DNA from 2 places in the Amycolatopsis sp. NPDC051716 genome. Region 1 is predicted to be linked to the other one. Evidence: riboswitches for the same ligand, from Rfam matches in the RefSeq annotation. Region 1 holds a riboswitch; the other holds the start of a gene.

What was found. A riboswitch is a leader RNA that binds a small molecule or an ion and turns the genes downstream of it on or off. The one in region 1 is predicted to bind S-adenosylhomocysteine.
Region 2: another riboswitch for S-adenosylhomocysteine. It lies ahead of ahcY (adenosylhomocysteinase); the one in region 1 lies ahead of metH (methionine synthase).

What each region holds. Positions count from the first base shown of each region.
Region 1 is NZ_JBFAZA010000038.1:21,841-37,620, reverse strand. Features, by position in the region: gene AB0M30_RS38160 (NAD(P)-dependent alcohol dehydrogenase) at 1-942, shown strand, start outside; gene AB0M30_RS38155 (cellulose binding domain-containing protein) at 1,284-4,046, opposite strand; gene AB0M30_RS38150 (sugar porter family MFS transporter) at 4,359-5,759, shown strand; gene AB0M30_RS38145 (LLM class F420-dependent oxidoreductase) at 5,812-6,672, opposite strand; S-adenosyl-L-homocysteine riboswitch at 6,975-7,053, shown strand; gene metH (methionine synthase) at 7,068-10,712, shown strand; gene AB0M30_RS38135 (FAD-dependent monooxygenase) at 10,694-11,845, opposite strand; gene AB0M30_RS38130 (hypothetical protein) at 11,980-13,386, opposite strand; gene cutA (divalent-cation tolerance protein CutA) at 13,487-13,816, shown strand; gene AB0M30_RS38120 (RraA family protein) at 13,826-14,527, shown strand; gene AB0M30_RS38115 (DUF6292 family protein) at 14,595-15,059, shown strand; gene AB0M30_RS38110 (response regulator transcription factor) at 15,112-15,759, shown strand.
Region 2 is NZ_JBFAZA010000048.1:20,421-36,200, forward strand. Features, by position in the region: gene AB0M30_RS42130 (DUF3040 domain-containing protein) at 168-431, shown strand; gene AB0M30_RS42135 (DNA polymerase IV) at 446-1,471, shown strand; gene AB0M30_RS42140 (TetR/AcrR family transcriptional regulator) at 1,482-2,141, opposite strand; gene AB0M30_RS42145 (diiron oxygenase) at 2,231-3,121, shown strand; gene AB0M30_RS42150 (GNAT family N-acetyltransferase) at 3,163-3,645, shown strand; S-adenosyl-L-homocysteine riboswitch at 3,677-3,753, shown strand; gene ahcY (adenosylhomocysteinase) at 3,837-5,297, shown strand; gene AB0M30_RS42160 (hypothetical protein) at 5,422-5,577, shown strand; gene AB0M30_RS42165 (cation transporter) at 5,608-6,264, opposite strand; gene AB0M30_RS42170 (metalloregulator ArsR/SmtB family transcription factor) at 6,261-6,590, opposite strand; gene AB0M30_RS42175 (hypothetical protein) at 6,870-7,079, opposite strand; gene AB0M30_RS42180 (Ku protein) at 7,193-8,059, opposite strand; gene AB0M30_RS42185 (styrene monooxygenase/indole monooxygenase family protein) at 8,134-9,360, opposite strand; gene AB0M30_RS42190 (ATP/GTP-binding protein) at 9,387-10,013, opposite strand; gene AB0M30_RS42195 (DUF742 domain-containing protein) at 9,988-10,356, opposite strand; gene AB0M30_RS42200 (roadblock/LC7 domain-containing protein) at 10,518-10,955, opposite strand; gene AB0M30_RS42205 (ATP-binding protein) at 10,952-12,265, opposite strand; gene AB0M30_RS42210 (TetR/AcrR family transcriptional regulator) at 12,609-13,271, shown strand; gene AB0M30_RS42215 (ABC transporter ATP-binding protein) at 13,265-14,998, shown strand; gene AB0M30_RS42220 (ABC transporter ATP-binding protein) at 14,995-15,780, shown strand, end outside.

The DNA.
Region 1 (15,780 bases):
CCCGAGCCCGGTCCCGGCCAGGTCCTGGTCCGGCTGCGCGGGTGGGCGGTCAACGCCCGTGACCTGATGATCCTCAAGGGCTTCTACCCGAAGCCGGTGAAGCCCGACGTGATCCCGCTGTCCGACGGCGCGGGCGAGGTCGTCGCGGTCGGTGCCGGGGTGCGGGCCTGGACCACGGGCGACCGGGTGGCGGCGACGTACTTCCCGGACTGGCTGGCCGGTCCCGGCACGCCGGAGAAGACCGCGGACGACCTGGGCGGCACTCTCGACGGCGTACTCGCGGAGTACGCCGTCTTCGCCGAGGACGCCCTGGTGGCGGTGCCCGCGCACCTCGACTACGCCGAAGCCGCCACGCTGCCCAGCGCCGGCGTGACGGCCTGGCGCGCCGTCGTCGAGGAAGGCCGGCTGACGCCGGGGCAGACCGTGCTCACCCTCGGCAGCGGCGGCCTGTCCACGTTCGCGCTGCAGTTCGCCGCGCTCGGCGGCGCCCACGTCGTCTCGACGTCCGGCTCGGACGAGAAGCTCGAGCGGCTGCGCGCGCTCGGGGCGGCCGAGACGCTCAACCACGTGACCACCCCGGAGTGGGGAGCGGCGGTGGCCGATCTGACCGGCGGCGGTGTCGACCACGTCGTCGACGTCGGTGGCGGCGGCACGATCGGCCAGTCGATGCTCGCCGCGCGGTACGGCGGGCACGTCAGCGTCGCCGGCGTCCTGACCCACGAAGGCGCCGCCGACCCGATCCTGGTGCTGGTCAAGCAGCTGACCCTGCGCGGCCTCACCAACGCCTCCCGCGAGACGTTCCGGGCGATGAACCGGGCGATCGAGCGGACCGGCCTGAAGCCGGTGATCGACCGCCGGTTCGCCTTCGACGAGGTGGCCGAGGCGCTCAAGCACCTGGAGTCCCGGACCCACGTCGGGAAGGTCGTGCTGGAGAGTGCCTGAGCCGGCGCTGTCCGCCGGGTAACTTTTGCCCGCCCGGGTGGGTATTTTCGGCACCTCTTCAGCGTGTTTCCGCAGCTCAGCGGGGTTATGAACAGCCGAAAAAGTCCCCTTTGGGCAGGAATGGCGGCTGCCGTCGGCACCGGGAAGAGTGGACCTCACCGGGGATGTCGCCCCGAGCAGGCTGCGGCTGCTCGGGGCCGAGGCCCCGGACTGGGGGCGCGGGGAGGGGGTTTCAACCGCCTGGGGGTGGGTTGAAACCCCCTTCCCGCCCGCGCTCCCCGAGGTCGCGAATGACTCATTCGGACCTTGGCGGCCCCGAACGAGTCATTCGCGGCACCTGCTCAGGACGTCGTGCAGGCCTTCCCGTTGAGCGAGATCGCCGCGGGCTTGCCGTTCACCGTCCCCGCCGTCCCGGTGAACCCGAACTCCGCGCTCCCGCCCGCGGGGATGGTCTTGTTCCAGCCCGCGTCCAGCGCCGTCACCGCCGCGCCGTTCTGGGTGACCTGCGCGTTCCACGCCTGCGTCACCCGCTGCCCGTCGGCGTAGGTCCACGTGACGGTCCACCCGGTCACCGCGGCGGTGCCGGTGTTGCCCACCTTCACCGAGGCCTGGAACCCGCCCTGCCAGTGGTTGGTGATCGTGTAGGCCGCGGTGCAGGACCCCGACGGCACCGGCGTGGTGGTCGTCGTGGGCGTGGTGGTGGTCGTCGGAGTCGTGGTCGTCGGGGTCGTCGTGGTGGTGGTCGGCGTGGTGCTCGTGGGCGGCGGTGGCTCGCTGCCCCCGGACTCGCCCACGATCACGCCGCGGCCGTTCGTGCCCACGTACACCCGGCCGTACACGCGCGGATCGCCGGTCAGCGCCGCCCCGATGTTGCCGTACTGGTGCCGGTCGTCGTTGATCCGCGTCCACGAAGCTCCCGCGTCGTCCGAGCGGAAGATCCCGCGCACCCCGCCGATGCCGGCGATCGTGTACAACGCGGCATACGTCCGGCCGGGCGCGGCCTTGCCGAACCCGATGTTGTCGGCTTCGGCGACGTTCGCCAGTTTCGTGAAGGACGCTCCGGAATTCGTGGAGTGCCACAGGCCGTACGCCGCGCCGGAGCCGCCGGCCAGCCAGATGTCCCCGGCCACGCCCGGCATCGCCTTGAAGTGCGCGGAGCCGGCGGGCAGCCCGGTGGCCGCGGTCGCGGTGAAGTTCGCACCGCCGTCGGTGCTGACGTAGAACCTGCCCGCCGCGAACCCGTAGAACCGCTTCGGGTCGACCCGGTCGGACTCGACCACCGCGCCGGCCGGGAGGCCCGCCGACGCCGTCCACGACGAGCCGAAGCCGACGGAGTAGCTGACGTTCGCGCCGTCCGGGCTCCAGACGAACCGGCTGCCGTCGGCGGCCGCGGCCACCGTGCCGCCGCTGGCGTTCCCACCCGGCTCCGCTCCCTGGAACCAGTTCTTCCCGCCGTCGGTGGAGAAGGCGATCCGGTTGTCGTTCGGCCGCGCGGACCGGTCGAGCGTGCCGGCGCGCACGATCGTCGCCGGGTTCAGTTCGGCGTAGTCGAGGCTGGTGGTCGTGGTGAACACCGGCTGCGTGAACATGGTGGCCGGGACCGCGTCGAGGCTGTCGTGCCGGAACCCGCCGATGTCACCGAGGCCGGACAGCAGGGGAGCGCCCGAAGGCGGGCTGATCAGGTCGAGCACCGCGGTCTCTTCGAGGCCGCCGACGACCGGCTTGATCGTGATCTTCCCGCCGCTGTCCCACTTCGTGAGATCGGACGTGCCGTAGATGGTCGCGCCGGTGCCGTAGAGCAGGTGGTTCGAGTCGAAGGGGTCGATCTCCACCGACTCGGTCATCCAGCCGAGCTTGGGCGAGGGCACCGGGGGAGCGGCCTGGACACCGAAGGTCAGCCACGGCACCGAGGAGACGTCCTGCGTGTAGCGCAGCGACCGGTCGGGGTAGCTCGAGAAGTCCCAGATCCGGGTCCAGGTGGCGCCGCCGTCGGTGCTGCGGAAGAAGATCACGTCCGGCCACCACGACACCTGCGTGGCCACCATCAGCGTGTTCGGGTGCTGCCGGTCGATCGTCAGCCCGCTGTAGCCGAAGTAGTCGTCGGAGCTGTCGGAGGGGATCGGGCTGATCCGCGTCCAGGTGCCGGTCTTCGTGGCGTACTTCCAGACGTCGCCCTTCGCGCCGTCGTAGGGGCCGCCGGTGTCGCTGGTCGCGAGGTAGAGGTAGCCGCCGGCCGGGTCGACGACGCCCTTGTGCGCCAGGAACCCGGTGGGCTGGCCGGCCAGCCGCGCCCACGTCGTGCCGCCGTCGGTGCTGCGGTAGACGGTGTTCTGCTTGTCCGCGACACCGGCGTAGATCGTCTGCGTGGTGCTCCCGCGGGTGCCGGTCGACGGGTCGAACGTCACCCAGGTGACGCCTTCGATGTCGCTGGAGTAGCCCGTCGTGTCGCTCGGGTCGGGCGCGTAGTTGCCCGGGTTCGGGAAGCTGGTGACCTTCGCCCACGTGACACCGGAGTCCGTGCTGCGCCACAGCCCGTTCCCGCTCGGCGCGCCGAGGTAGAGGACGCTGTTGCGGTTCGGGTCGATCGCGAGCCGCTCACCCATGCCGCGGCCGGGCATGTTGCCGCCGAGCTTGAACGGCAGCGCCGCCGCCTGCCAGGTGGCGCCGCGGTCGGCCGAGCGCAGGATGGCGCCGTTGTTCGGGTCCCAGCTGTTGGTGTACATCCCGGCGGCGACGTAGACGCGGTTCGGGTCGACCGCGTCGGTGGCGAGGCTGACGACGCCGTTGTGCCCCCAGTCGGTCCAGCCGACCGAGTCCAGCAGCGGCAGCCAGCGGCCGGTGGCGGTGTTCCACCGGTACGCCCCGCCGATGTCGGTGCGGGCGTAGACCAGCCCGGGTTCGGTCTGGTTGAAGACGATCCCGGGGACGAACCCGCCGCCGGCGATCTCGGCGTTGCGCCACGTCGTGGTGGCGGCCGCCGGCGCGGCGGGGGAGGCCGGTGCGCCGGCGGTGACCGCGACGACGGCGGGCACGAGAACGGCGAGCGCACTGGCGAGCAGCCGTCTCGCTGACCGGAACCCGACGGGGGAATGAGTTTCTGGCACGACGTTGTGCACCTCTGCCTCCACATTCTGGGAGCGCTTCCAGAGGGACGGTAAACCAGTGTTCGGAGCGTTGTAAAGCGTTCGACGATTTCGGCGATCCACACTGTCCACAGTGGATCAGAGACGGAGTGGGACCCGGCTTCGCGTCCGGTGGGTGCCGCTTTTGCCGGAATCACATACGTGAATGACGATCAGGTGTCTGAATTGTTATCGCGGATCTTCTTGCCCGCCATTTTCCGGCGTGTGAGTGTGGTGGCCGCTGGCTGGACTGGACCTACGCTCGACTGCACTCAAGAAAGAGGCGACCCGGCAATGACCGATCAGTCAAGTACACAGACAGCATCGGCGCGGCACATCGGCCGAACAACGTTGTACTTCTTCGGCGCGCTCGGCGGCATCCTCTTCGGCTACGACCTCGGCGTGATCTCCGGGGTGCTCCCGTTCATCGGGAAACTGTGGGCGCTGACCAGCTGGGACAAGGGCGTGATCACCGCCAGCCTGTCGGTCGGTGCGATCGTCGGCGCGCTGTTGTCCAGCCGCACCAACGAAGCCCTCGGCCGGCGCCGCACGATCATGGTCGCCGCGGGCATCGTCATCGTGGGCACGCTGGCGGCGAGCTTCTCGCCGACGTTCGTGCTGCTGGTGCTCTCGCGCCTGATCATCGGGCTGGGCATCGGGCTTTCCTCGTCGACCGTCCCGACCTACCTGTCCGAACTGGCCCCGGCGAAGTGGCGGGGCGCGATGGGGGCGCTCAACCAGATCTTCATCGTCCTGGGCATCCTGATCGCGTTCCTGGTCAGCTACTGGCTCGGGCCGATCTCGGCGTGGCGGTGGATGTTCGCCGGCGCGATCGTGCCGGCGGTGATCCTGCTCATCGGGCTGGTGTTCCTGCCGGAGACGCCGCGCTGGCTGGTCAAGAACGGCCAGGAGGACGAGGCGCGGCGGGTCCTGGCCAGCGCGCACGGCAGCAGCGTGAACCTGGACGAAGAGATCGCGACCATCCACGAGGTCATCCGGCTCGACACCGAGGAGAAGCCGCGCATCCGCGACCTGTTCTCCGGCTTCGTGCGGCCGATGATCGTCGTCGCGCTGCTGCTCGCGATCGGCCAGCAGTTCAGCGGCGTCAACGCGATCAACGCCTACTTCCCGACGATGCTCATCGGGCTCGGCTTCGCCACCCAGGCGGCGCTGCTGTCCGGCGTGCTGCTGGGCGTGACGAAGTTCCTGTTCACCGCGTGGGTCGTGTTCGTGGTGGACCGCTGGGGCCGCAAGCCGCTGCTGCTCATCGGCAACGTCATCATGGTGGTCACGCTGGTGGCGGCCGGCCTGGTCGTGCTGAACGTCCACGACACCGGCACGCGCGGCCTGCTGATGCTGGTGATGATGGTGCTCTACCTGGTCGGGTACGAGCTGGGCTGGGGCGCGGTCGTCTGGGTGATGATGTCCGAGGTGTTCCCGCTGAAGTACCGGGCCACCGGCATGGGCGTCAGCAGCGTGGTCCTGTGGGCGGCGACGGGCATCGTGAGCGCGGTGTTCCCGATCATCTCCGACCCGAAGTCCCTCGGCATCGGCGGCTCGATGTTCCTGTTCGCCGGGGTGAACGTGGTGCTGTTCGTGCTCACCAAGTGGCTGGTCCCGGAGACCAAGGGCCGCAGCCTGGAACAGATCGAACTCGACCTGCGGGCCCGTCAGGGCGTCGCGGCCAAGAGCTGACCCCGGGGGGTCGAACACCGGCGGGGCACGGATTCGTCCGTGTCCCGCCGGTTCAGTGCGCGGGCACGGCGGCGAGGCCGAGCTTGCCCGCCAGCCGCCCGATCCAGGCTTCGACCTCGTCCGGCGCGCGGTCGGGAAGGCCGAAGATCGTCTCGGTCACGCCCAGGGAATCCAGGTGCGCCAGGCGTTCCGGGTCCGGCCGCTCGCCGAGCGCGCAGATCAGCGGAGCACCTTCGCGCCCTTCGGCGCCCCAGATTTCCTTGAGCAGCGTCACGTGCCCGTCCAGGTCGGTGTCGGCCGGCGTGGTGAGCCAGCCGTCCGCGTGGCGGGCGATCCAGCGGAACGTCTTCTCGGTCGGGCCCGCGCCGAGCAGCACCGGGATGTGTGCCTGGACCGGCTTCGGCCACGCCCAGCTCGGTCCGAAGGAGACGAACTCCCCGGCGTAGGCGGCTTCCTCCTGCGTCCACAGTGCACTCATCGCCTCGAGGTACTCGCGCAGCGCGGTGCGGCGGCGGTTCCCGGGCACGCCGTGGTCGGTCAGCTCGTCGACGTTCCAGCCGAAGCCGGCGCCGAGGGTGACCCGGCCGCCGGAGAGGTGGTCGAGGCTGGCGATCGTCTTGGCGAGGGTGATCGGGTCGCTCTCGACCGGCAGGGCCACGGCGGTCGAGAGCCGGATGCGCGAAGTGACCGAGGCCGCCGTCGCCAGCGCGACCCACGGGTCGAGCGTGCGGCTGTAGCGGTCGTCGGGCAGCGACGCGTCCCCGGTGCGCGGGTGCGGTGACTCGCGCTTCACCGGGATGTGGGTGTGTTCGGGGACGTAGAAGGTCGAGAACCCCGCGGCTTCCGCGGCCCGCGCCGCGGCCGCCGGGGTGATCCCCCGGTCGCTGGTGAACAGCACTGTTCCGTAGTCCACCGGGGGAGCTTATTAGAACGTGTTTCAGTTTTCAAGCCGGCTCGGCAGTACGAAAAGTGATGACGACAACCGCGGAGAGTAACATTGTGCGCCGATCGAACGATGGTGGAAGCGGCCCGGGTAAGCAGGCAGGGAGCAGAGTGCCGCCTGCCGGGTGCGGCATGGTGGACGGATCCGAACCGATCGCGACGAGGAGGCAGCGTGGCCGGTACATTCCTTTGTGGACAGACAGCGTCCCAGTCCGTGGACGCGCCGGCGGGGCGGGATGGCGTGCGCGGGCCCGGTTCCGATACCGTGGACCACAGGCCGAGAGGCGCTGCAACGGACCACGGGGTCCGCCACGCTCGGCCGGGAATGACCAACCAAGGGCGCCTCCCGATCGAGGGAGGCTGCCGGTGAACACCCCGCACGAGTCCACGGCGTTCGACGCGACCGCACGCCTGCGCGAGCTGCTCGATCAGCGCGTGGCCGTCTTGGACGGCGCCTGGGGCACCATGCTGCAGGGCGCCGGGCTGACCCCGGCCGACTACCGCGGCGACCGCTTCGGCGACCACACCCACGACGTCACCGGCGACCCCGACCTGCTGAACCTCACCCGCCCGGACGTCATCCTCGACGTCCACCGCCAGTACCTGGCCGCGGGCGCGGACATCACCACGACCAACACCTTCACCGCGACCGGCATCGGCCAGGCCGACTACGGCCTGCAGGCCCACGTCCACGAGATGAACGTCCGCGGCGCGCAGCTGGCCCGCCAGGCCGCCGACGAAGTGGGCGGCAAGTTCGTCGCCGGCTCGATCGGCCCGCTCAACGTCACGCTCAGCCTGTCGCCCAAGGTCGAAGACCCGGCGTACCGGGCCGTCACGTTCGAGCAGGTCAAAGCCACCTACGCCGAGCAGATCGCCGGGCTCGCCGAAGGCGGCGTCGACCTGCTGCTGATCGAGACGATCTTCGACACGCTGAACTGCAAGGCCGCGGTCGCCGCCGCGCGCGAGGTCGCCCCGCACCTGCCGCTGTGGATCTCCGTCACCATCGTCGACCTGAGCGGGCGGACGCTGTCGGGGCAGACCGTCGAGGCGTTCTGGAGCTCGATCGAGCACGCGAAACCGCTGGTCGTGGGGGTCAACTGCGCGCTGGGGGCGGCGGAGGCGCGCCCGCACGTCGAGGAGCTCTCCCGGCTCGCCGACACCTACGTCGCCTGTCACCCCAACGCCGGCCTGCCGAACTCGTTCGGCGGCTACGACGAGACGCCGGAGGAGACGGCGGGGCTGCTCGGCGGGTTCGTGCGGGACGGCCTGGTCAACGTGGTCGGCGGCTGCTGCGGCACGACACCGGCGCACATCGGGAAGATCGCGGCCGCGGCGAAGGGCCTCAGCCCGCGGGAGGTGCCGGCGCCGCGCACGCACATGCGCTTCAGCGGGCTCGAGCCGTTCGCCATCGGTGCCGACACCGGGTTCGTGATGATCGGCGAGCGCACCAACGTCACCGGCTCCAAGCGGTTCCGGCGGCTCATCGAATCCGGCGACCACCAGGGCGCCGTCGACGTCGCGCTGGAGCAGGTCCGCGGCGGGGCCAACCTGCTCGACGTCAACATGGACGCCGACCTGCTCGAATCCGAGCAGGCGATGACGACCTTCCTCAACCTGATCGCCACCGAGCCCGAGGTGGCCCGGATCCCGGTGATGGTCGACAGCTCCAAGTGGACCGTGCTCGAGGCCGGGCTGCGCTGCCTTCAGGGCAAGGGCGTGGTCAACTCGATCAGCCTCAAGGAGGGCGAGGAGCCGTTCCTCGCCCAGGCCCGCACGATCCGGAACTACGGCGCCGGCGTCGTCGTGATGGCCTTCGACGAACAGGGCCAGGCCGACACCGCCGACCGCAAGGTGGAGATCTGCGGCCGCGCGTACGACCTGCTGACGGAGAAGGCGGGCTTCGCGGGCGAGGACATCATCTTCGACCCCAACGTCCTCGCCGTCGCCACCGGCATCTCCGAGCACAACGGCTACGCGAAGGCCTTCATCGAGGCGCTGCCCCGGATCAAGGAGCGCTGCCCCGGCGCGCGGACCAGCGGCGGCATCTCGAACCTGTCGTTCTCCTTCCGCGGCAACGACGTCGTGCGCGAGGCCATGCACTCGGCGTTCCTCTTCTACGCCGTCCAGGCCGGCCTCGACATGGGCATCGTCAACGCCGGCCAGCTCGCCGTCTACGAAGACATCCCGAAGGACCTCCTCGAGCTGGTCGAGGACGTGCTCTTCGACCGGCGCGAAGACGCCACCGACCGCCTCGTCAGCTTCGCGGAGAACGTCAAGGGCAGCGGCACCAAGCGCGTCATCGACCTCTCCTGGCGCGAAGGCACGGTCGGTGAACGGCTGTCCCACGCGCTGGTGCACGGGATCGTCGACTACATCGAAGACGACACCGAAGAGGCGCGGCAGCAGATGGCGCGGCCCCTCGAGGTCATCGAGGGCCCGCTGATGGACGGCATGAAGATCGTCGGCGACCTGTTCGGCTCCGGCAAGATGTTCCTGCCGCAGGTGGTCAAGAGCGCGCGCGTGATGAAGCGGTCCGTCGCCTACCTCGAGCCCTTCATGGAGGCGGAGAAGGAGAAGGCGCGCCAGGAAGGCCGCCTGGCCTCCACCGGTGGCCAGGGCAAGATCGTGCTCGCCACGGTCAAGGGCGACGTCCACGACATCGGCAAGAACATCGTCGGCGTCGTGCTCGGCTGCAACAACTACGAGGTGATCGACCTCGGCGTGATGGTGCCGGCGGCCAAGATCCTCGACACCGCGGTGACCGAAGGCGCCGACGCCGTCGGGCTCTCCGGCCTGATCACGCCGTCGCTGGACGAGATGGTCGCGGTCGCCACCGAGATGCAGCGGCGCGGCCTGAAGCTGCCGCTGCTCATCGGCGGCGCGACGACGTCCCGCCAGCACACCGCGGTCAAGATCGCCCCGGCCTACGACAACGTCACCGTGCACGTGCTCGACGCGTCGCGCGTGGTCGGCGTGGTGTCGGACCTGCTCGACGCGGACCGTTCGGTCGTGCTGGCCGAGAAGAACCGGGCCGACCAGGAGGTGCTGCGCGAGCAGCACGCGAGCAAGCAGCGCCGCCCGCTGCTCACCCTCGAGCAGGCCCGCGCGAACCCCGAGAAGGTCGCGTTCGACGGGCTGCCGACGCCGGAGTTCACCGGCGTCCGCGTGCTCGAGCCGAGCATCGCGGAACTGCGGGAGATGGTCGACTGGCAGTTCCTGTTCCTGGCCTGGGAGCTCAAGGGCAAGTACCCGGCCATCCTGGACCAGCCGGTCGCCCGCGAGCTGTTCGACGACGCGAACACCCTGCTCGACCAGATCATCGCCGACGGCGGTTTCACCGCGAAGGGCGCGTACGCGTTCTGGCCGGCGCACAGCGAAGGCGACGACATCCTGCTCGACGGCGAGTACGCGCACGTCAGGTTCCCGATGCTGCGGCAGCAGACGGAGAAGCCCGCCGACCGCGCGAACCGCTGCCTGGCCGACTACATCGCGCCGGTCGGCGACCACCTCGGCGGCTTCGCGGTGGCCATCCACGGCGCCGAGGCGCTGGCCAAGCGGTTCGAAGCCGAGCAGGACGACTACCGCGCGATCATGGTCAAGGCGCTGGCCGACCGGCTCGCCGAAGCGTTCGCCGAGCACATCCACCTGCGGGCCCGCCGCGACTGGTTCGAGCCGGACGCGCAGCCGGAGCTGGAAGACCTGCACGCGGAGCGGTTCCGCGGCATCCGCCCGGCGCTCGGCTACCCGGCCAGCCCCGACCACAGCCAGAAGCGCGAGCTGTTCGAGCTGCTGGAGGCGGACGAGCTGGGCATGGCCCTGACCGAGTCGTACGCGATGACGCCGGCGGCGAGCGTGTCCGGGCTGATCTTCGCCCACCCGGACTCCCGCTACTTCACCGTCGGCCGGCTCGGCCGCGACCAGGTCGAGGACTACGCCCGCCGCAAGGGTGTCGAGATCGCCGAGGTCGAGCAGTGGCTGCGGCCGAACCTGGCTTACGAGCCCGGGGCGTAGTCCGGCAGCTCGATGTCCGTGGCGAACCTGTCGGTCGCCTTGAGCATCAGGCCGAGCAGGAAGCGGGACTTGAACGTCCGGTCCCGCAGCTTGATCCGGAGCCGGGACGGCGGCGCGAGGAACGGGCCCGCGCTGCCGCGTTGCGAGACCTTCGCGTAGTCCCGCATCAGCTGCTCGTAGCGGGCGAAGGCGACCCGGTGGTCGCCGCCGGCTTCGAGCAGTTCCCCGGCGAGCACGTACGCGCCGACGACCGCCAGGCCGGTCCCGAAGCCGCCGAGGGTGTTGCCGTAGGCCGCGTCGCCGAGCAGCACGACCCGGCCGCGGGCGTAGTGGTCGATCGTGACGCGGCTGAGCGAGTCCAGGTAGAACTCCCGGGCCTGCGGAATCCTGGCCGTCAGCTCGGGCAGCCGCCAGCCGCCGCCCCGGTAGGCGTCCATCAGCAGCTGCCGCTGCCGGCCGGTGTCGGTGCGGTCGTAGTCCAGCTCGGGCGAGGCGAACACGAAGAACGCCGACGCCTTCGGACCGCCGACCGCGGCCATCCGGCCCGGCTCGTTGTACATCACCGCGTCGCCGTCGGCGATGTCTTCGCCGAGCTCGGCCAGGGCGTAGTGGTAGCCGAGGTACCGGACGTAGCCGCGCTCCGGGCCGAACGCCAGCCGCCGGACGTTCGAGTGGATGCCGTCGGCGCCGACGACGAGGTCGAACCGGCGCGGCTCGGCGTGGGCGAAGGTGACGTCCACACCGTCGGCGGTTTCGGTCAGGGACGTGATGGTGTCGCCGAAGAGGTACTCGCAGCCCGAGTGCGCGGAGAGGATTTCGGCGAGGTCGCCGCGCCGGATTTCGATGTCGCCGCCGGTGAATTCGCCGGGGATCACGGCCCGCGCGCGGCCGGCGGCGTCGACGATCGTCTGGTCCTGCCCGCCGGTCTGGCGCGCCAGGACGTCGTCGAGGATGCCCATGCGCTCGAGGACGGTCCGGTGGGTGGCGCCCTTGAAGTCGACGGATTGGCCGCCGGGCCGCAGCGCGGGCGCGCGTTCGACGACGGTGACGGTGCGGCCGTAGCGGGTCAGCAGGCCGGCGAGGGCGGGTCCGGCGATGCTCGCGCCGGAGATCAGGACGGTCGGGTTCTTCATGCGGCCGAGCTTCGCCAGGGCCGCTTACCACTCCCTGGCCAAGCGCTGACGGCCGCCGTCAGCCGCGGGGGCGCCCCCCGTTTTCCACGCTACCGGAGGGCACCGACAGTTCCGGACCTTCGCCGGCGGGCCCGCTACTCGACCGCGCCCGCCTGGGCGAGCAGGTTCTGGTACCAAGCGTCGTACGGGTGGTTCGTCGCCGGGTAGTTCGCCAGGGGAGCGGTGGCCTGGCTCGCCGAGTCGAAGTCCCAGCCGCGGACCAGCTTGCCCGCCTGCCGGGCCGCGGTGATGAACGCCGGCTCCGTCGCCGGGGCGCCGTAGAACAGCGCACCTTGCTGCAGCTCCGCGCTGTCACCCTTCTGGAACTCGTCGAAGGCGACCTGGCGGTAGCGGATCCGGTCGCCGCCGACCCGGTCGGTGTCGGCCCGCAGCGTCTGCGCCGAGGTCGGGCCGTCGGCGCCGGTCCACACGGACACGGTGCGGCCGGCGCTGGTCGCCGTCGCCTTCGCGAACGGCGCGTCGGAGGTCTTGGCGTTGCCCGTCCACGACACCGTGGTCCCGGCCAGTACGCCGGTCCAGGCCCAGTTCTGGCTGCCGCTCTGGCTCTGGTGGATCTCCCGCAGGTGCGTCGCGTCGGTGAAGGCGACCGTCGGCAGCACGCCGTTGTCGTACTGGTGGCTCGCCTGCCAGGTGATCTCGCCGTCCGCGCCGAGCTTGCCGGCGTGGTACCAGAGCGTGGTCGCGCCCTGCGACTGGTGCACCTCGACCAGGTCGCCGTTGTCGTTGAGCGCGACGGCCGGCGTCTGTCCGCTGTCGTACTTCCCGTGCCGCAGCCAGGTGACCCGCCCGTCCGCGCCGTAGGTCCCGGTCCAGTACCAGAGCGCGCCGGCCCCGGAGTCGTGCACCTCGACCACCTGGCCGCGGCCGTTCAGCGCGACCGCCGGGTGGTAGCCGACGTCCCGCTTGTACTCGGTGCGGGAGCCGCCGTCGCCGGACAGCAGCGGCAGCACGCGCCCGCGCAGCGCGTCGACGTCCGGCTGCGCCGCCGGGTAGTCCTGCGCCCGCAGCAGCCGCGCGCCGAACACCGACTCCAGCTCCTGGTTGAGCGCGGTCAGGTTGCCCGCGGCGAACGACGGGTTGTCGGTCAGGTCGTCCTTGAGGTCGAGCATGACGACGATCGGCGCGGCGGCCGGGTGCTGCGCGGACCACGTGTTCACCACGGCCAGCCAGTCGCGGAGGTCGTTCGACGCCGGGTTGCCGCCGCCGTGGTCCACGAGGTTGCCGGGGGAGTCGTGCCCGATGGCGTAGTCGTGGGACGTCGAGTAGCCGTTGTCGTGCACGTCGAGTTCCAGGAACCGCACGCCGTGGTCGAGCTGGTAGGCGAGGGAGTTCTTGGCGCCGTCGACGTTGCCCGAATAGCTGTTGTGGGTCGCGCGGAACACCGACGCGGGGAACGGCGGGCTCGCGGCGTGCGCGGTTCCGGCGGTCAGCAGCGCGGAGGCGGTGAGCACGGCGGTGGCGAGTGCGGGCAGACGGCGCATCCTCGGGTCCTCACGTCGGCGGCAGGGCGCCGCCCATCCTGGCGCCCGGGCGGTGGCGCTGTCTCGAATTCCGGGTGAAACCCTGGGTAGCCTCGGCGTCATGGCGGCAGAACACGTGATCGTGACGTCCACGACGGACTCGGAAGCGGCGGCGCGGGAGCTGGCCGCGCAGGCGGTGGCCGCCCGGCTCGGCGCCTGCGCCCAGGTCGTCGGCCCCATCACCAGCGTCTACCGGTGGGAGGGCGCCGTACGGACCGATCAGGAGTGGCGGGTGGAGATCAAGACGACCGCCGGCCGCGTGCCCGCGCTGACCGAACGCCTGCGGCAGCTGCACGGCTATGACCTGCCGGAGGTGATCGCCACCCCGATCGTCGGCGGCAGCGCCGAGTACCTGGCGTGGCTGAGCGGGGAGACCGGCGATGCTGGCTAAGTTCGGGGCATGGACGATCTCAGACAGCGTTTCGCGACGCTGACCACCGCCCACCTCGCCGACGCGTGCATCCGCGCCGGGCTCCCGGTGCGCTGCGCACCGGCGCCGACGCGCCCGGTGGTGCCGGGCAGCCGCCTGTTCGGCCCGGCTGTCCCAGCCCGGCACGTCGGCAGCGTCGACGTCTTCCTCGAAGCCTTCGAGGACGCCCCCGAAGGCGGCGTCCTGGTGGTCGACAACGGTGGCCGGCTCGACGAAAGCTGCGTCGGCGACCTCGTCGTCCTCGAGGCGCGTGCCGCCGGGCTCTCCGGGGTGGTGATCTGGGGCCTGCACCGCGACACCGCGGACATCCGCGCCATCGGGCTGCCGGTGTTCAGCCTCGGCTCTCTGCCCACCGGCCCGCTCAGCCTGGGCCCCCGCGTCGACGGCGGGCTGGCCGAGGCGATCGTCGGGACCTGGCGGATCTGCCCGCCGGACCTCGTGCTGGGCGACGACGACGGCGTCCTCTTCGTCCCGCTCGCCCGCGCGGGTGAATTGTTCACCCTCGCCGAAGGAATCCGCGACACCGAACGCCGCCAGGCCGACCGGATCCGCGGCGGCGAACCGTTGCGGCAGCAAGTGCGATTCGGTGAATTCCTTGCGGCGCGGGAAACGGATCCGTCCTTGACTTTCCGCGCGCACCTCCGCGCCGTCGGCGGGGCGATCGAAGAATAACCACGAAAGTGTGATCGCTGCCCGAATCGGGTATTCCGCGCCTGCAGCGGGTGCGGGAGGCGGAACCATGAACACGCTCATCGGCTTCGGCAGGGACATCGAGTACCACTTCGCCCGGGGGCTGCGTGCTTACCTCGCTCGGGTCGCCCGGGCGGTCGGTGTCGGCTTCGAATCGTGTTCGCTCGACCTCGACGTGCCCACGTCCGGGTACGTCGCCCTCGACCGCACCCTGCCGGACCTGCCGGGGCACGACCTGGCCCTCATCTGGGACGAGGTGCACGGCTGGTCGGCGGTCGTCGAGCCGGTGGGCGGCGGTGCGGCGAAGGCGCTCGCCTACCTCGGCGGCCCGGAAGTCCTGCCCCCACCGCGCGTGGTCGCCCGGTTCCTCGAGGTGCTGCGGGTCGCCGGGCTGCCCGCCGGCTCGTTCCGGCCGCCGGTGTTCCGCGCGGCGGGCCACCACGAGGACCTCGTCGACTGGCTGCCGGTCACCGGGCCCGAAGGACTGCTGCGGCCGAGTTCCGCCGCCTGGTGACCGGCGGGCGCCTAGGATGGGCGGTCAGTCACCACCGGAGTGAGGGAACACCGTGAGCAGCGCCGATGAGCCCCGTCCCGTCCGGGTCCTGCTGGTGGAGGACCACGACATGGTCGCGGAGGCGCTGCAGCTGGCCCTCGACCGCGCCGACGGGATCACCGTGGTCGGCCGGGCGCGTTCCCGGGCGGAGGCGGTGACCTACGCGAGCGAGCACGCCCCGGACGTCGTGGTGCTGGACCGGCGGCTCGCCGACGGTGACGCCATCGGCGTCATCGCGCAGCTCGATGCGGGGGGTGCGCGGGTGCTGGTGCTGACCGGTGACGCGACGCCCGCGGTCGCCGTGCAGGTCGCCAAGGCGGGCGGCGCGGGGCTGCTGCTGAAGTCCGCCCAGCTCGGCGTGCTGGAATCCGCGGTGCGGGACGTGGCCGCCGGTGGCGTGGTCTTCGACCCGGAGCTGCTGCCCGGCGTCTTCGACCGGCTCGCCGGCCGGGGCCTTGGCGCGGGCGCGGCGCTCACCGCGCGGGAACGCGAAACCCTCGACCTGCTCGCCGAAGGCGCCACCACCGACGAGATCGGCCGCCGGCTGGGCGTCTCCCGCAACACCACGCGCAACCACGTGCAGCGCGTGCTGGAGAAGCTCGGCGCGCGGTCGAAGCTCGAAGCCGTCGCGGTGGCCCGCCGGGAGGGCCTCATCGGCTGATGCACCTGCATCAGCCGGGTG
Region 2 (15,780 bases), on a different contig from region 1:
GCGACGTTCTCGGGGCAACTTAACGTGGCCGGAGCCGGTCACAGAGCGCGGATCACCCGGTCGGACCAGAGAAAAGCACGAAATGAGAAGGCGTTTGGCGGTTCGCCAGGAGGACGATTGGGTATTCGCTACGGCGATACGGCGGGTTCGGCGCCGAAGGAGGCCCGATGCTCAGTCACCACGACCGCACCGAGCTCGAGAAGATCGAGCGCACCCTGGAGCTCAGCGACCCGGATCTGGCTGCCGCGTTGCGCGACGGCCGGCGCCCGAAGTCGCGCGGGCTCCGGAGCGCCGTCCTGATCTTCTTCGATATCACCGCCGTGACGCTGCTGGTCTTGGGCTTGGTACTGCCCGACCCGGGCGTGACGCTGTGCGGGATCATCGCGCTCACCGCCACCGTCTGGACCCACGTGGCGCGGCACCGGATCTGAGGCAGACTGGGCGGGTGAAGTGGGTCCTGCACGTCGACCTCGACCAGTTCATCGCCGCGGTCGAGATCGCCCGCCACCCGGAGCTGCGCGGGAAGCCCGTCGTGGTCGGCGGCAACGGCGACCCCGCCGAGCGCGCGGTCGTCGCGACGGCGTCGTACGAGGCCCGCGAGTTCGGCGTCCAGTCCGGCATGCCGCTGCGGATCGCCGCCAAGCGCTGCCCGGACGCCGTCTTCCTGCCCAGTGACCCGGACGCCTACCTCGAGGTGTCGGCGCGTGTGATGGCCGCGGTCCGCGAGCTGCCGGTCGTGGTCGAGGTGCTGGGCTGGGACGAGGCGTTCGTCGGCGCGGAGACGGCCGACCCCGAGGCGCTGGCCGCCGCGATCAAGGAGGCGGTGGCGCGCGAGACGGGCCTGTCGTGCGCGGTCGGGATCGGGGACAACAAGCTGCGGGCCAAGCTGGCCACCGGGTTCGGCAAGCCGGGCGGGATCTACCGGCTGACGCGGGAGAACTGGTGGGAGGTGATGGCCACCCGCCCGACCGACGCGCTGTGGGGCATCGGCGGCAAGACGGCGAAGAAGCTTGCCGAGCTGGGCATCACCACGGTCCTGGACCTGGCCGGGGCCGACCCGGCGGAGCTCGCCGCGCGGTTCGGCCCGAAGACCGGCCCGTGGCTGCGGCTGCTCGGCGGCGGCATCAGCGACGCCGAGGTGAGCGCGACCCCGTGGGTGGCCCGCTCCCGCAGCCGCGAAACAACGTTCCAGCGCGACCTGACGGACCCGGCCGAGATGGCAGCCGAGGTCACGGCGCTGGCCCAGCGCGTCGCCCAGGACGTCCTCGACGAGGGCCGCCCGGCGGCGCGGGTGGCGGTCAAGGTGCGGTTCGTGCCGTTCCTGACCCACACGCACAGCATCACGCTGCCGGAACCGACGTCGGACGCGGCCGCGCTCGACCGAGCGGCGCGGGAGGTGCTCGGGATGTTCGAGCTGACCCGGGCGGTCCGGCTGCTGGGCGTGCGGGCCGAATTCCCCCGCGAGGACTAGCTCTCCGGATCTACAGCCCGTCCGGCAGCGGCAGCGGCCGGTCCGGGTCCAGCTCGACGCCGCCCGCTCGCAGGGTGTGGTCCAGCATCGCCCAGATCGTGCCGGTGAGCTGCGCGGTCAGCTGGGGCAGGCTCAGCGCGCCCGGGTGGTCGAGCCAGCGGGTCGTCGCCGATTCGACGTAACCGACCAGGCCGAACGCGATGGTGTCCGCCGGGGCCGGGTCCAGCCCGAGCGCCGTCAGGTAGCCGGTGAACAGCCGGCTGAGGTGGCGGGCGATCGCGCCGCGGACGTCCGGGCGGTCGTCCGCGGCGCCCGGCTGCGCGCGGGCCAGGTAGCGGTGCAGGTGGGCGTGCTCGGTCAGCCAGCGCAGGTGCGTCGAGATCACCGTGGAGATCATCTCGTTCGGCGAGCCTTCGGGGTGCCAGAGCGGCGCCAGGTCGGCCGTCACCAGCTCGGCCGCCCGCTGGGCGATCGCCCGCCGGAGGTCTTCCGCGCCGTCGAAGTGCCGGTACAGGCGGGTGCGCGCGACGCCGGCGCGTTCGGCGATCTGCTCGGTGGACACGTCCGGGCCGTGCTCGGCGATGGCGGCCAGCGCGGCGTCGACGAACTCCGCGCGCCGCCGTTCCTGCTGGCCCGCCCAGCGCGTCGCCCGTCCGTCGACCTTGGTCACGGCGAAAGCCTACTCACGCGCCGCCGGGCGGTGTACGCTCCCGAAGTAGCTAGTACACCGCGTACCCCCTACTTTTTTCGGAGGCCGCCATGGGCGTCGAGGCCCAGGACCGGGACGTCACCGCGGCTCGCCTGCTCAAGAGCTCGGCGAAGAACAGCTACGACCCGCACGTCGACATCGACTGGGACGCGCCGCTCGCCGAGGGCAAGGCGTACATGCCGCTCGAGCGCGTCTCCCTCTACGGCACGGAGCTCTGGGCGAGGCTGACGCCGGAGCAGCGGATCGAGCTGTCCAAGCACGAGATCGCCAGCATCATGAGCGTCGGCCTGTGGTTCGAGATCGTCCTGATGCAGCTGCTCGCCCGGTACGTCTTCGACCTGGACGCGCGCACCGAGCACGCGCAGTACGCGATGACCGAGATCGGCGACGAGACGCGGCACTCGGTGATGTTCGCCCGCACCGCGCAGCGGCTCGGCGTCCCGCGGTACGGCGTCCCCAAGGTGGTCCACCGCGCCGCGAAGGTGTTCGGCGCGACCGCCGCCGGCCCGTCGATGTTCGCCAGCGTGCTGGTCGCGGAGGAGACCACCGACCGGCTCCAGCGGTCGATGATGGACGACGACGGCATCCAGCCGCTGATCCGCTCGGTCAACCGCATCCACGTGGTCGAAGAGGCCCGGCACGTCCGGTTCGCGAAGGAGGAGGTGCTGCGCGAGACCCCGAAGCTGTCGAAGGCGGCCCTGCAGCGGCACCGGCTGCGGACCGCACTGGTGGCGTTCGGCGTGATCGACAGCATGGTCGACGCGCGGATCTACCGCAGCGTCGGGATCGACCCGCGGGAGGGCCGCGCGGCAGCGCTGGCGAACCCGCACTTCCACGAGACCCGCCGCTGGATGGCGGAGAAGATCGTGCCGTTCCTGCGCGACGCGGACCTGATCGGCGGCCGCTCCGAAGGCATCTGGCGGCGCGCGCACCTGCTCTAAATCCTTCGCGCCGGGGTGCCGGCTTCGGCCAGGATGGCCCGGTGATCACGATCAGGACGGCCCGCACCGGCGACGAAGCCGCGCTCGCCGAGATCGACCGGCGAACCTGGACCTCGGCCATGTCCCCCGCTCCCCCGCCGCCACCCGGCACACCCTTCTTCGACGGGGACACCCGGCCCGAAGACGTCCTGGTCGCCGAGCAGGACGGCGTGGTGACCGGGTACGTCCGGCTCGCCGAAGGGTTCGCCATCCCCGCCCACCGGCACGTCCGGGTGATCGGCGGGCTCGCCGTCGACCCGCGGCGGCAGCGGCTCGGCATCGCGCGCCGGCTCGTCGACGCCGCCGTGGCCGAAGCGCGGGAGCGCGGCGCCCGCAAGCTGACGCTGCGGGTGCTGGGTCACAACACCGGCGCCCGCCGGGTCTACGAACGCTGCGGGTTCGTCGTGGAAGGCGTGCTGCGGGGCGAGTTCCGCATCGACGACACCGACGTCGACGACGTTCTCATGGCCCGCTCGCTCGCTTGACAGCCTCGCCGCGGCTTTGCCATCCTGGTTCCGGGCCGAGAGGCGCTGCGACGGAATCCTTTCCGCCACGCTCGGCCCGGAACACGACTCCAAGGGCGCCTCCCGTGCGGGAGGTGCCTTTCTCGTTGTCCGCAAGGACTTCGTGCTGCCTCCCGAGCGTTTCGCCGACGAACTCCGGAGTGCATCGAAGCATGAGTGACAAACTGCAGAACCGCAATGGCCTCGACTTCGCCGTGGCCGACCTCGCGCTGGCCGACGCCGGCCGCACCCAGCTGCGGCTGGCCGAGCACGAGATGCCCGGCCTGATGGCGATCCGCCGCGAGTACGCCGCCGCGCAGCCGCTGAAGGGCGCGCGCATCGCCGGGTCGCTGCACATGACCGTGCAGACCGCCGTGCTCATCGAGACCCTGGTGGCGCTCGGCGCGCAGGTGCGCTGGGTGTCCTGCAACATCTTCTCCACCCAGGACGAGGCCGCCGCCGCGGTCGTCGTCGGCCCGCAAGGCACCGTCGACGCCCCGGCGGGCACCTCGGTGTTCGCGTGGAAGGGCGAAACCCTCGAAGAGTACTGGTGGTGCACCGACCAGCTCTTCGCCTTCCCCGGCGGCCAGTCCCCGAACATGATTCTCGACGACGGCGGCGACGCCACGCTGCTCGTCCACAAGGGAGTCGAGTTCGAGGCGGCGGGCGCGGTCCCGCAGCCGTCCGAAGAGGACCCGGAGGAGTACCGGATCGTCCTCGAGACCCTCCGCGCGAGCGTGGCGGCCGACGGTGACCACTTCACCCGCATGGCCAAGGAGATCCGCGGCGTCACCGAGGAAACCACCAACGGCGTCAAGCGGCTCTACAAGCTGGCCAAGGACGGCGAGCTGCTCTTCCCGGCGATGAACGTCAACGACTCGGTGACGAAGTCCAAGTTCGACAACAAGTACGGCATCCGGCACTCCCTTGTGGACGGCCTGAACCGGGCCACCGACGTGATGATCGGCGGCAAGCGCGTCCTCGTCTGCGGCTACGGCGACGTCGGCAAGGGCGCGGTCGAGGCGCTGCGCGGCCAGGGCGCCCGGGTCGCGGTCACCGAGATCGACCCGATCTGCGCGCTGCAGGCCGCCATGGACGGGCTGGACGTCGTCGAGCTCGACGACGTCGTCGAGACGGCCGACATCTTCATCACCACCACCGGTAACTTCGGCATCATCTCCGCCGCCCGGATGAGCCGGATGAAGCACAACGCGATCGTCGCCAACGTCGGGCACTTCGACAACGAGATCGACATGGCCGGGCTGGCGAAGCTGCCGGGCGTCGTGAAGAACGAGATCAAGCCGCAGGTGCACGAGTGGACCTTCCCGGACGGCCACGCGATCATCGTGCTGTCCGAGGGGCGGCTGATGAACCTGGGCAACGCGACCGGGCACCCGTCCTTCGTGATGTCGAACTCGTTCACCAACCAGGCGATCGCGCAGATCGAGCTGTTCACCAAGCCCGGCGAGTACGCCACCGACGTCCACCGGCTGCCGAAGCACCTCGACGAAAAGGTGGCCCGCCTGCACCTCGACGCGCTCGGCGTGAAGCTCACCAAGCTCACGAAGGCGCAGGCCGAGTACATCGGCGTCGACGTCGAAGGTCCGTACAAGCTCGATCACTATCGGTACTGATCCAAGATTGCTCCATTCGCCGTAGTTTGGTTTATCCGGAAACTGGCCATCCTCCCCTCGAGAGAAGCGCATCCGCCCGGACGGCACGGAGCCGGGCCGGGTCTCGTGCGAAGGAGTGTGTCAAGTGATCGTTCTCGGTGTAATTCTCCTGATCATCGGGTTCATCGTCGGTATCCCGGTGCTGTACACCATCGGCATCATTCTCGCGGTGGCCGGTGTGGCGCTGGCCATCCTGGGCGGCACCGGCCGCCGGATCGGCGGGCGGGCGCACTGGTACTGATCTCGAAACTCCGCCACGGCCTGGCGCGCGTCAGCAGCAATGCTGGCCGCGCCAGGCCGTTCGGCCTTCCTGCACCGCCACCCCGGCGATCGCGAGCGAGACGAGGGGGTCGGCCCACCACCAGCCGAACAGGGCGTTGAGCAGCAACCCCGCCAGCAGGACCGCGGAAAGGTAAGCGCAGAGCAAAGTCTGCCGCGAATCCGCCACCGCACTGGCGGAGCCCAGCTCCCGCCCGGCCCGGCGCTGCGCACCCGACAGCATGGGCATCACCACGAGGGAAATGGCCGCGAGCACGATTCCGGTCCGCGAAGTTTCCGGCGAAGCGCCGGTTAAAAACGCACCGACAGCCTCCCCCGTCACGTAAATCGCGAGCGCGAAAAAGGAAATCGCGATCCCTTTCAACGCCCGCCGTTCCCGCGCGCGGGGATCGCGACCGGAAAACTGCCACGCGACCGCGGCCGCCGACGCGACCTCGATCACCGAGTCCAGCCCGAAGCCGATCAGCGCCCCGGACGAAGCCGCGGCGCCGGCCGTGAGGGCAACGACGGCCTCGACGACGTTGTAGGTGATGGTCGCGGCCACCAGCAGCCGGACCCGCCGCACCAGCACCACCCGGCGATCCGGCCCGGCCCCCGGCGGCGCGCAGCACCCGCCGGCGCAGGCCCCCGCGGCCGGTTCCGGCGTCATCGCGCCACCACTTCGTCTTCGCAGGCCGCCCGCGGTTCGACCGCCAGGACGACCTGGACGAGTTCCCGCAGCGCACGGGCCAGGTGTTCGTCGGCGATCTCGTACCGCACCTGACGACCTTCGTAGCCGGCCACCACGAGCCCGCAGCCGCGCAGGCACGACAGGTGGTTCGAGACGTTGGACCGGCTCAGCCCGAGCTCCCCGGCCAAGCGTCCCGGATAGGCGGGCCCTTCGAGCAACGAGGTCAGGATCCGGCAGCGGGTCGGGTCCGCCAGCGCGCGCCCGATGCGGGCCAGCGCCGACTCACGCGTCTCACAGGTCACCATGCACTGAACTGTACAGCCGCGGCTGACCTATCCACAACGGACACCACCGCAGCGCCACGCCACCCGGAACACCGGGAAACCCGGAAAAGAAAGGGTCCTCCGGCTCCGAGGGGGAGGGAGAGCCGAAGGACCTCGTTAGTGTTAGCACATCGCCCAGCCCCTGTACACAGCTGCATACACGATCGTGTCACCGTCTTGACGCCATCCGAACGCCGTGCAGGCCTCCCCGGCCGGTGCGGAACCCGGCCGGGAAGGCCTGGACGGATCCTGGCGGGAGGCTCAGGAAGCGTGGCGCAGCAGGGTTTTCCGCGGCGCGGTGGCGCAGCCGCACCCGCCGCCGACGCCCCGGCAGTCGACGATCAGCGCGTGCCGCACGCGGTCACCGTCCGCACAGGCCGGATCGGTGCACTCGGCGAATCCACCGTCCGGGTGGACCACCAGCGTGCCGTGGCAGTGCTCGATCCCGGCGCCACAGGAAGCACACTCCATGACCGGCCGCCTTTCCGCGCTCGTGGACGACGTGCACCCCACGGTAGATCCGGGTGGCACGCGGGCACGGTACCCGGGCGGCGTGTCGGCGCAACCACCCGTCCGAACACGACTCAGGCGGGCTTCGGCGCCCGCTTGCGGGCCGCCGGCTTCTTCTTCGCCGGTTCGCCGTCCTCTTCGGACGCCTCCGAAGAGGACTGACGAGACTTCTTCGCGGCGTCCACACTGGCCTGCAGCGCCGCCATCAGGTCGACGACGTCGGCCTTGGCGGTGACCGCGGCCGGCTTGGTCGTCTCGTCGCCGGCGACCTTGGCCTCGATCATCTCTTCCAGGGCCTCGCGGTAGTGGTCGTGGTACTTCTCGGGCTCGAACACCGGCTCGGCCAGCGAGTCGATCAGCGACCCGGCCATGGTGAGCTCCTGCGGCCGGATCTGCGGCGGGTCGTCGCGCAGGAACGGGAAGTCGGGTTCGCGGACCTCGTCCGGCCACAGCATCGTCGTCATCACCAGCACGTCGGCGTGCACGCGCAGCACCGCCATGCTCTCCCGCTGCCGGACCGCGACCTTCGCGATGGCCACCTGGCTCGACTTGTGCAGCGCGTCCCGCAGCACGATGTACGGCTTGACCGCGTTCTTCTGCGGCTCGAGGTAGTAGGTCCGGTCGTACTGGATCGGGTCGATCGACTCGAGCGGCACGAACTCCAGCACGTCGATCGTGCGCTGGGTGGTCAGCGGCAGCTCCGCCATCTCCGCGTCGGTGATCACCACCATCTCGCCGTCGGGCAGCTCGTAGCCCTTGGCGATCTCGGCGTACGGCACTTCCTGGCCGTCGATCGTGCAGAACCGCTTGTACTGGATGCGGCCGCCGTCGGCCTCGTGCACCTGGCGCAGGGAGACGTTCTTGTTCTCGGTCGCCGCGTACATCTGGATCGGAATGCTGACCAGCCCGAAGGACACCGAGCCCTTCCACATCGCCCGCATGCCCGTACCTCCGAGGTCCGCCTTCACGCTACGTGACAACCGTAACCCGAATCGTCCCTCGACGACAGTCTGATCTAGACCTCTGCCAGGTATTTCTCCCAGAGCGCCGGATCCATGAACCACTGCTCGAAGTCGGTGGGATCGCCGAATCCGTTCACGAACCGCCGGGCCACCGCCGGGTTCTGCCCGGCCACGCCGAGGATCTGGAGCACGTGCGGGGGCGGCGGCAGGAGCAGGGCGTTCGTCCATTCGGTCACGTGCCGGGCGTACTCCCAGTAGCGCTCGAACGTCGCTTCCATCCACGTCGCGTCGAACGGCCGGTCACCGTGGGAGACGATCGCGTCGAGGTAGGTCGCCGCGCAGTGGCTCGCGTTGTTCGAGCCCTGTCCGGTGATCGGGTCGTTCGCCACGACGACGTCGGCCATGCCCAGCACGATCGCCCCGCCCGGCAGGGTGCCCACCGGGTGGCGGACCACCGGCGGGTACCCGCCGGCCAGGGTCGCCTTGGCGTCGGTCAGCTCCGCGTCGCGGCAGCGGTCGTACTCCCACGGCACGAACTGCCGCATCAGGTCCAGCACCCGCCGGAAGTGCTCGTCCGGGCCCGGGTGGTCGTCGAAGCAGTCCAGCGGCCCTCCGGGCACGCCTTCGAAGAAGAGGATGTCGCAGTTCCCGCTCAGCGTGTACGCCGGGATCATGAACAGCTCGCCGACGCCGGGGACGATGTTGAACCGCACCCCCACCTTGTCCGGGTGTTCCGGGCGCCGGCCCACCCCGTGGGCGTAGACCAGCGAAAGCGCGCGCATCGGCCGCGTGTACGGCGAGCGCTCGGGCACGCGGTCGAACAGCTGGACCAGCTCGCCCTTGCCCGCCGAGATGATCACCAGGTCGTACAGCCGGGACAGCGCGTCCAGCTCGGACGTCATCACGCCGTGGATGACGAGCTTGCCGCCGCGGTCTTCGAACAGCTCCAGCCAGCCGGCCATCTTCACCCGCTGGTCCACCGACTGGGCGGGCTTGTCGAGCTCGGCGAACCAGTCGAGCGCGCGGCCGCCGTCCGGCGCGGCCACCGAGACGCCGAGGCCCTCGACGTCGACCGTCTCCGCTTCCCACAGGTTGATCCCGAGGTCACGCTCGTGCTGCAGCGCGTCGTGGAACATGCACTGCGTCGACATCACCCGCCCGGACCGGATCTCCTCCGGCGTCCGCGCGGACATCACGGTGACGTCGTAGTCCTTCGCCTGCAGCCCGAGGGCCAGCTGCAGGCCGGACTGCCCGGCGCCCACGACCAGGACCTTGCGCATGGGGACCTCTTCACCTTCCGGGGGACTCAGGCGTGCGGGGCGCTGCCGGCGAGCTCGCGGCCCACCGGACCGGAGAGCACCGCCAGTGACAACGTGTGACCGACCAGTTCGGTCAGGGTGGCGATTGTCGACGCGCGGTCGCGGGCGTCGCAGGTGACCAGCGGGACGCTCGGGTCGAGGGCGAGGGCGTCACGCACCTCGTCGAGGTCGTGCACCGGCTTGCCCTCGAACTGGTTGACCGCCACGACGAACGGCAGCTCCGAGTCGTTCTCGAAGTAGTTGATCGCCGCGAACGACTCGTCGATCCGGCTGGTGTCGACCAGCACGACCGCGCCGAGCGCGCCGCGGCTCAGGTCGTCCCACAGGAACCAGAAGCGCGCCTGCCCCGGCGTGCCGAACAGGTACAGCAGCAGGTCCGGGCGCAGCGTGATCCGGCCGAAGTCCATGGCGACGGTCGTGGTCGACTTGCCGCCGGGCGGGATCTCGTCGATGCCCTCCCCGGCCTCGGTCATCCACGCCTCGTTGCTCATCGGCGGCACTTCCGACACCGCGCCGACGAACGTGGTCTTGCCGACACCGAAGCCCCCGGCGACGACGATCTTCGCGGAGATCGTCAGCAGATCGCCCTCAGGCGGGGAGCCGCTTGAGCCCATCAAGGATCCTCTCGAGCACGTTGGTGTCGTGGTGGTAGGCGTGCGCGGTCGGGTGCACGAACACCGCGCCCTGGGTGGCGAGGTCGCCCAGCAGCACCCGCACCACGCCCAGCGGCAGGTCCAGCCCGACCGAGAGCTCGGCGACCGAGCAGCGCAGCCGGGCGCGTTCGTAGAGCGAACGCGACTCCGGCATGAGCGTGTCGCTCAGCGCGGGGTCGTACCGCGGCACCGAGATCAGCGTCTCCACCAGCAGCTGGTGGCGCGTCCCGGTGCGGCCGCCGGTGAGCGCGTACGCGCGGATCCGGCGGCTCCGGCGCGGCAACGGGGTGTCCGACGTGGACACTGCAGGCACGGGCATCACATCCTGTTGCAAGCCGGGGCTTCGCCCCGGGCCGGGGGCTTCGCCACCCGGACCCCCAAAAGACTCGTGTTGCAAGCCGGGGCTTCGCCCCGGGCCGGGGGCTTCGCCACCCGGACCCCCAAAAGACTCGTCAGGCACGGGCGTCACATCCGGGGCCGGCGTGCGGTCAGCACCTGCCGCAGCTCCGCGCGCACCTCGGGGGTGAGCGCGTGGCCGGCGTTGGTGATGAACTGGGTCATCTCGTAGGCGACCACCTTCATGTCCGCCTCGCCCGAGGTCAGCACCGCGAGCCCGGCACCGGATCCGATGCCCATGAACAGGAAGTAGCCGTGGGTGAGCCGGATGATGATCTGCTCGCAGGCGCCCTTCCCGAACAGCGCCGCGCTGTTGCCGGCCAGCGAAAGCAGGCCGCTGGCGATCGCCGCGAGCTGTTCGGCCTCGGCCTCGCCGACCGAGTCCGACGCGGTGAGCGGGAAGCCGTCCACGCTCATGATCAGCGCGTGGCTGACGCCGTGGACCTTGCGCACGAAGTCGTCGAGCAGCCAGGCGAAGTTCGCCGTGGCGGAGTGGGGAGCGCTCACCGGGCGGTTCCTCCGGGCGTCTCGTCCTGGCGGGTGCGGTTCTCCGCGAGCGCCGCCTGCTCGCCGTCGGCGAACGCCCCGAGGTCGGCGAGCAGCCGCTCGTGCCCGCTCGCGGTGGTGTCGCCGGCCGGGGGCGGCGGTGGTGGCGGTGGTTCCGGGGCGGCCCCGCGGATGCTGCCGGGCACGCGGCGCGGCAGGCCGTTCGCCGTGATCCCGCCGACGGTTCCCGCGGTGATCGGGCGCGGCCGCGGGCTGGGCTTGCGCGGCGGCTCCGGCGTCTCCCGGGAGAAGGTGCCGGCGCGGCGCCGCGGCAACCCGCCGACGGTGGCCGGCTCGCGGCCGGCTCCGCCCTCGGCCGGTTCGGCCGGGACATCGCCATCCGCGGCTCCGCCCGGCGTCGAGGGCTCCACCCCCCGAACACCCGGACCGAAGACGGTCCGGGTGCCCGACCACGCGTGCTCGGCGAGCTCGGTGACGACCCCGGTGGGCAGCAGCACGGTGGCGACCGTGCCGTGCGGGCTGCGCCGGTCCAGCCGCACGGTGACACCGTGCCGGGCGGCCAGGCGGGCGACCACGGCGAGCCCCATGTGCCGCGCCGCGGCGTCGTCGAGGTCACCGCCCGCGGCCAGGCGCGCGTTCAGGTCCCCGACGCGGTCGGCCGGGATGCCGATGCCCTCGTCCTCGATCCGGACGAGCACGCTGCCCTGCTCGGTCAGGTGCGCGCTGACGTGCACCGGCGAACTCGGCGAAGACTGGTTGGCGGCGTTGTCGAACAGCTCCGCCAGCACCCGGCCCAGGTCTTCCGCGGCGAAGCCGACGACGCCGAGGTTGACCACGCGGCCGATGGTGATCCGGGCGTAGTGGTTGATCGACGACATCGCCTCGCGCATCAGGTCGAGCACCGAGGTCGCGCGGGCGGCGTCGTCGGCGGTGTCCTGCCCGGCGAGCACCCGCAGGTTCTCCGCGTTGCGCCGCAGCCGCGTGGCGAGGTGGTCGAGCTGGTAGAGCTCGGCGAGGCGGTGGTGGTCCTCCTCCCCCGCTTCCAGCTCTTCCAGCCGCGCGAGCAGCTGGTCGAGGAGGTTGAGGTCACGCAGGGCGACGCTGGCGCAGATCTCGGCCAGTACCCCTTCGCCTTCGCCGGACGGCTCCGCGACCGGCTCCGGCCGGGTCAGCTCCACGAACGCCGGTCCCGCCGGGGGCGCGTAGCCGGGATGCTTCGGGGGCGCGGTGAGGAACTGCGCCGCGGCGACGCGCGAACGGTCCAGCAGGACGCGTGATCGATCCAGGAGTTCCCGGGCCCGGCTCGCCATGTGGTCCCACTTCTTCCGTGCTGAGGTGCGGATGCTGCGCCGGCCCACGCGGCGGCGACGCGGGACATGCAAGCAGAAAGGTTCGTGGGATGTCCACAGCCGGTCCCCGCGCGATCGCCCTGCGTGATCATGAATCCGGAGTGTCGCTGCTGGTGAGCGCAGTGGATTAGGCCATTCGGTTTATTTTTGCAAATTGCGGGTCGCAACAGAGCGCACACGGCGGCCGTCCCCGCAGCTGAGGCGGGCCCTGGCCCCGAAATCCCAGGTCGTGCCCGATTCGTCCGGAAATTGCGTGCCACGCAGTTTTTTGCGGGGCACGCAAGTTTTTCGCTACACTCCGTTCATGCCGCCGGATGAACCACCGAAGCTGACCCTCCGGGAGCGGAAGAAGCGCGAAGCCCGCCGGGCGCTCGCGCAGGCCGCGCTGCGGCTCACGCTGGAGCGGGGGCTGGAGAACGTCCGGGTGGAGGACATCGCCACCGAGGTGGGCGTCTCCCCCCGCACGTTCAACAACTACTTTTCCAGCAAGGAGCAGGCGGTCTGCTCGGTGGTCATCGATCGCCACGAGGGGATGCGCGAGGCCCTGCTCGACCGGCCGGAGGGCGAGCCGCTCTGGGAGTCCGTCAAACAGGCGGTACTGGAGCAATATTCACGTGAGGGCGAGCCGGATCGCGCGTATGTTGCGCGTATCCGGGAGCTGATGGGCCAGCTCGTGCTGCGTGGCGAGTTCCTCAACGCCCACGCGGCGGTCGAGCGGGTCCTCGCCGAAACGATCGCGAAACGGGTGGGCGGTGTGGACCACCTGCTGTGCCGGCTGATGGCCTCCTCGGTGGAAAGTGCCGTCCGCGTCGCCTTCGTCAACTGGTTCACCGAAGGCGAACCGCTCCTGCCGACCCTGGAGCGGTTGCTGGACGAGCTGGCCGCCGGGATGCCGACCCTGACCGGCGGCGCCGAAGCAACACCCGACCCGAACACCACCACTCCACTGGGGGAATCGTTGTGCTAGTCAAGCTCCTGCGCACTCACCTGCGCCCGTACCGGGGGACGCTGTGGGTGATCGTCCTGCTGCAGCTCGTGCAGACGATCGCCATGCTCTACCTGCCGACGCTGAACGCCGACATCGTCGACAACGGCCTGATCAAGGGCGACATGCCCTACATCCTGCGGGTCGGCGCGATGATGCTCGCCGTCACGCTGGCCCAGATCGTCGGCTCGATCGGCGCGGTGTACTTCGGCGCCCGCACGGCGATGGCGATCGGCCGGGACATCCGCGCCGGGGTCTTCCACCGGGTGCAGGACTTCTCGGCGCGCGAGGTCGGCCAGTTCGGCACGCCGTCGCTGATCACCCGCACCACCAACGACGTCCAGCAGGTCCAGATGCTGGTCCTGATGACGCTGACGCTGATGGTGTCCGCGCCGATCATGTGCGTCGGCGGCATCATCCTGGCGCTCAACCTCGACGTGCCGCTCTCGTCGCTGCTGCTGGTGATCGTGCCCGTGCTCGCCGTCTCGGTCGGGATCATCATCGCCAAGATGCGCCCGGCATTCCGGCTGATGCAGGTCCGGATCGACCGGATCAACCAGATCCTGCGCGAGCAGATCATGGGCATCCGGGTGATCCGCGCGTTCGTGCGGGACAAGCACGAACGGCAGCGCTTCGACGTCGCGAACGACGAGCTGCTCACCGTCTCGCTGCGGGTCGGGCGGCTGATGGCGCTGATGTTCCCGATCGTGATGCTGGTGATGAACGTGTCCAGCGTCGCCGTGCTGTGGTTCGGCGGCCAGCGGATCGACTCCGGCAGCATGCAGATCGGTGCCATGACGGCGTTCCTGTCCTACCTGCTGCAGATCCTGATGGCCGTCATGATGGCCACCTTCATGTTCATGATGGTGCCGCGCGCGGAGGTCAGCGCCGAGCGGATCAGCGAAGTGCTCGACACCGAGTCGAGCGTGCGCCCGCCGGTGTCGCCGATCCGCCCCGGCGCGGTGCACGGGCACCTGGAGCTCTCGGGCGTGGAGTTCCGCTACCCCGGCGCGGAAAAGCCGGTGCTGTGCGACATTTCGCTGATCGGGCGGCCGGGTGAGACCACCGCCGTGATCGGGTCGACCGGCACGGGCAAGACCACGCTGCTGAACCTGATCCCGCGGCTGATGGACGCCACCCGCGGCACGGTGAAGGTCGACGGCGTCGACGTGCGCGACCTCGACCCGGCGCTGCTCGCCCGCGCGGTCGGGCTGGTGCCGCAGAAGCCGTACCTGTTCGCCGGCACGGTGGCGAGCAACCTGCGCTACGGCAACCCGGACGCGACCGACGAAGAGCTGTGGCACGCGCTGGAAGTGGCTCAGGGCAAGGACTTCGTCGAAGCGATGGCCGAGGGCCTCGAAGCGCCGATCGCCCAGGGCGGCACGAACGTCTCGGGCGGCCAGCGGCAACGGCTCGCGATCGCCCGGATGCTGGTGCACAAACCGGAGATCTACCTGTTCGACGACTCGTTCTCGGCGCTCGACTACGCGACCGACGCGGCCCTGCGCCGCGCGCTGGTGTCGGAGACCAAGGACGCGACGGTGGTCATCGTCGCGCAGCGGGTCAGCACCATCCGGGGCGCCGACCGGATCATCGTCCTCGACGAGGGCCGCGTCGTCGGCACCGGCACCCACCACGAACTCATGGACGGCAACGAAACCTACCGGGAGATCGTGCTGTCCCAGCTCACCGAGCAGGAGGCGGCGTGAGTACCACGGAATCGCCCGAAGCCGCCGTCACGGAGGCCGGGGAACGGCCGACCGCGCAGCGGCACAAGAACACCGGTGCCGCGGCCGCCGGACCGGCCGCCCGCTGGATGAGCGGCGGCGCGCCGGCGGAAAAGGCCCTGGACTTCAAGGGTTCCCTCAAGCGGCTGCTGCGGCTGCTGCGACCGCAGCGGGCCATCCTGATCGCCGTCCTGGTACTCGGCGCGGCCAGCGTCACGCTGACCGTGATCGGGCCGAAGATCCTCGGCCAGGCCACCGACGCCATCCTCGCCGGCGTGCTCGGCAAGCAGGTGCCGCCGGGGGTCACCAAGGAGCAGATCGTCGCCGGCCTGCGGGCCCGCGGCGACGGCACGCTCGCCGACATCTACAGCCGGGTCGACCTGGTGCCCGGCGTCGGCATCGACTTCGACAAGGTCGGCCAGATCCTGCTGACCGTGCTGGCGCTGTTCGTGATCTCGTCGTTCTTCGGGCTCATCCAGGCCCGGCTGACGACGACGCTGGTGCAGCACGCGGTGTACCGGCTGCGCCAGGAGGTCGAGGACAAGTTCGCCCGCCTGCCGCTGAAGTACTTCGACCGCCAGCCGCGCGGTGAGGTGCTTTCCCGCGTCACCAACGACATCGACAACCTGGCGCAGTCGCTGCAGCAGACGCTGTCGCAGATCGTCTCGTCGCTGCTGACGGTGGTCGGCGTGCTGATCATGATGTTCCTGATCTCGCCGCTGCTGGCGCTGATCGCGCTGCTCACCGTGCCGCTCTCGGCGGTC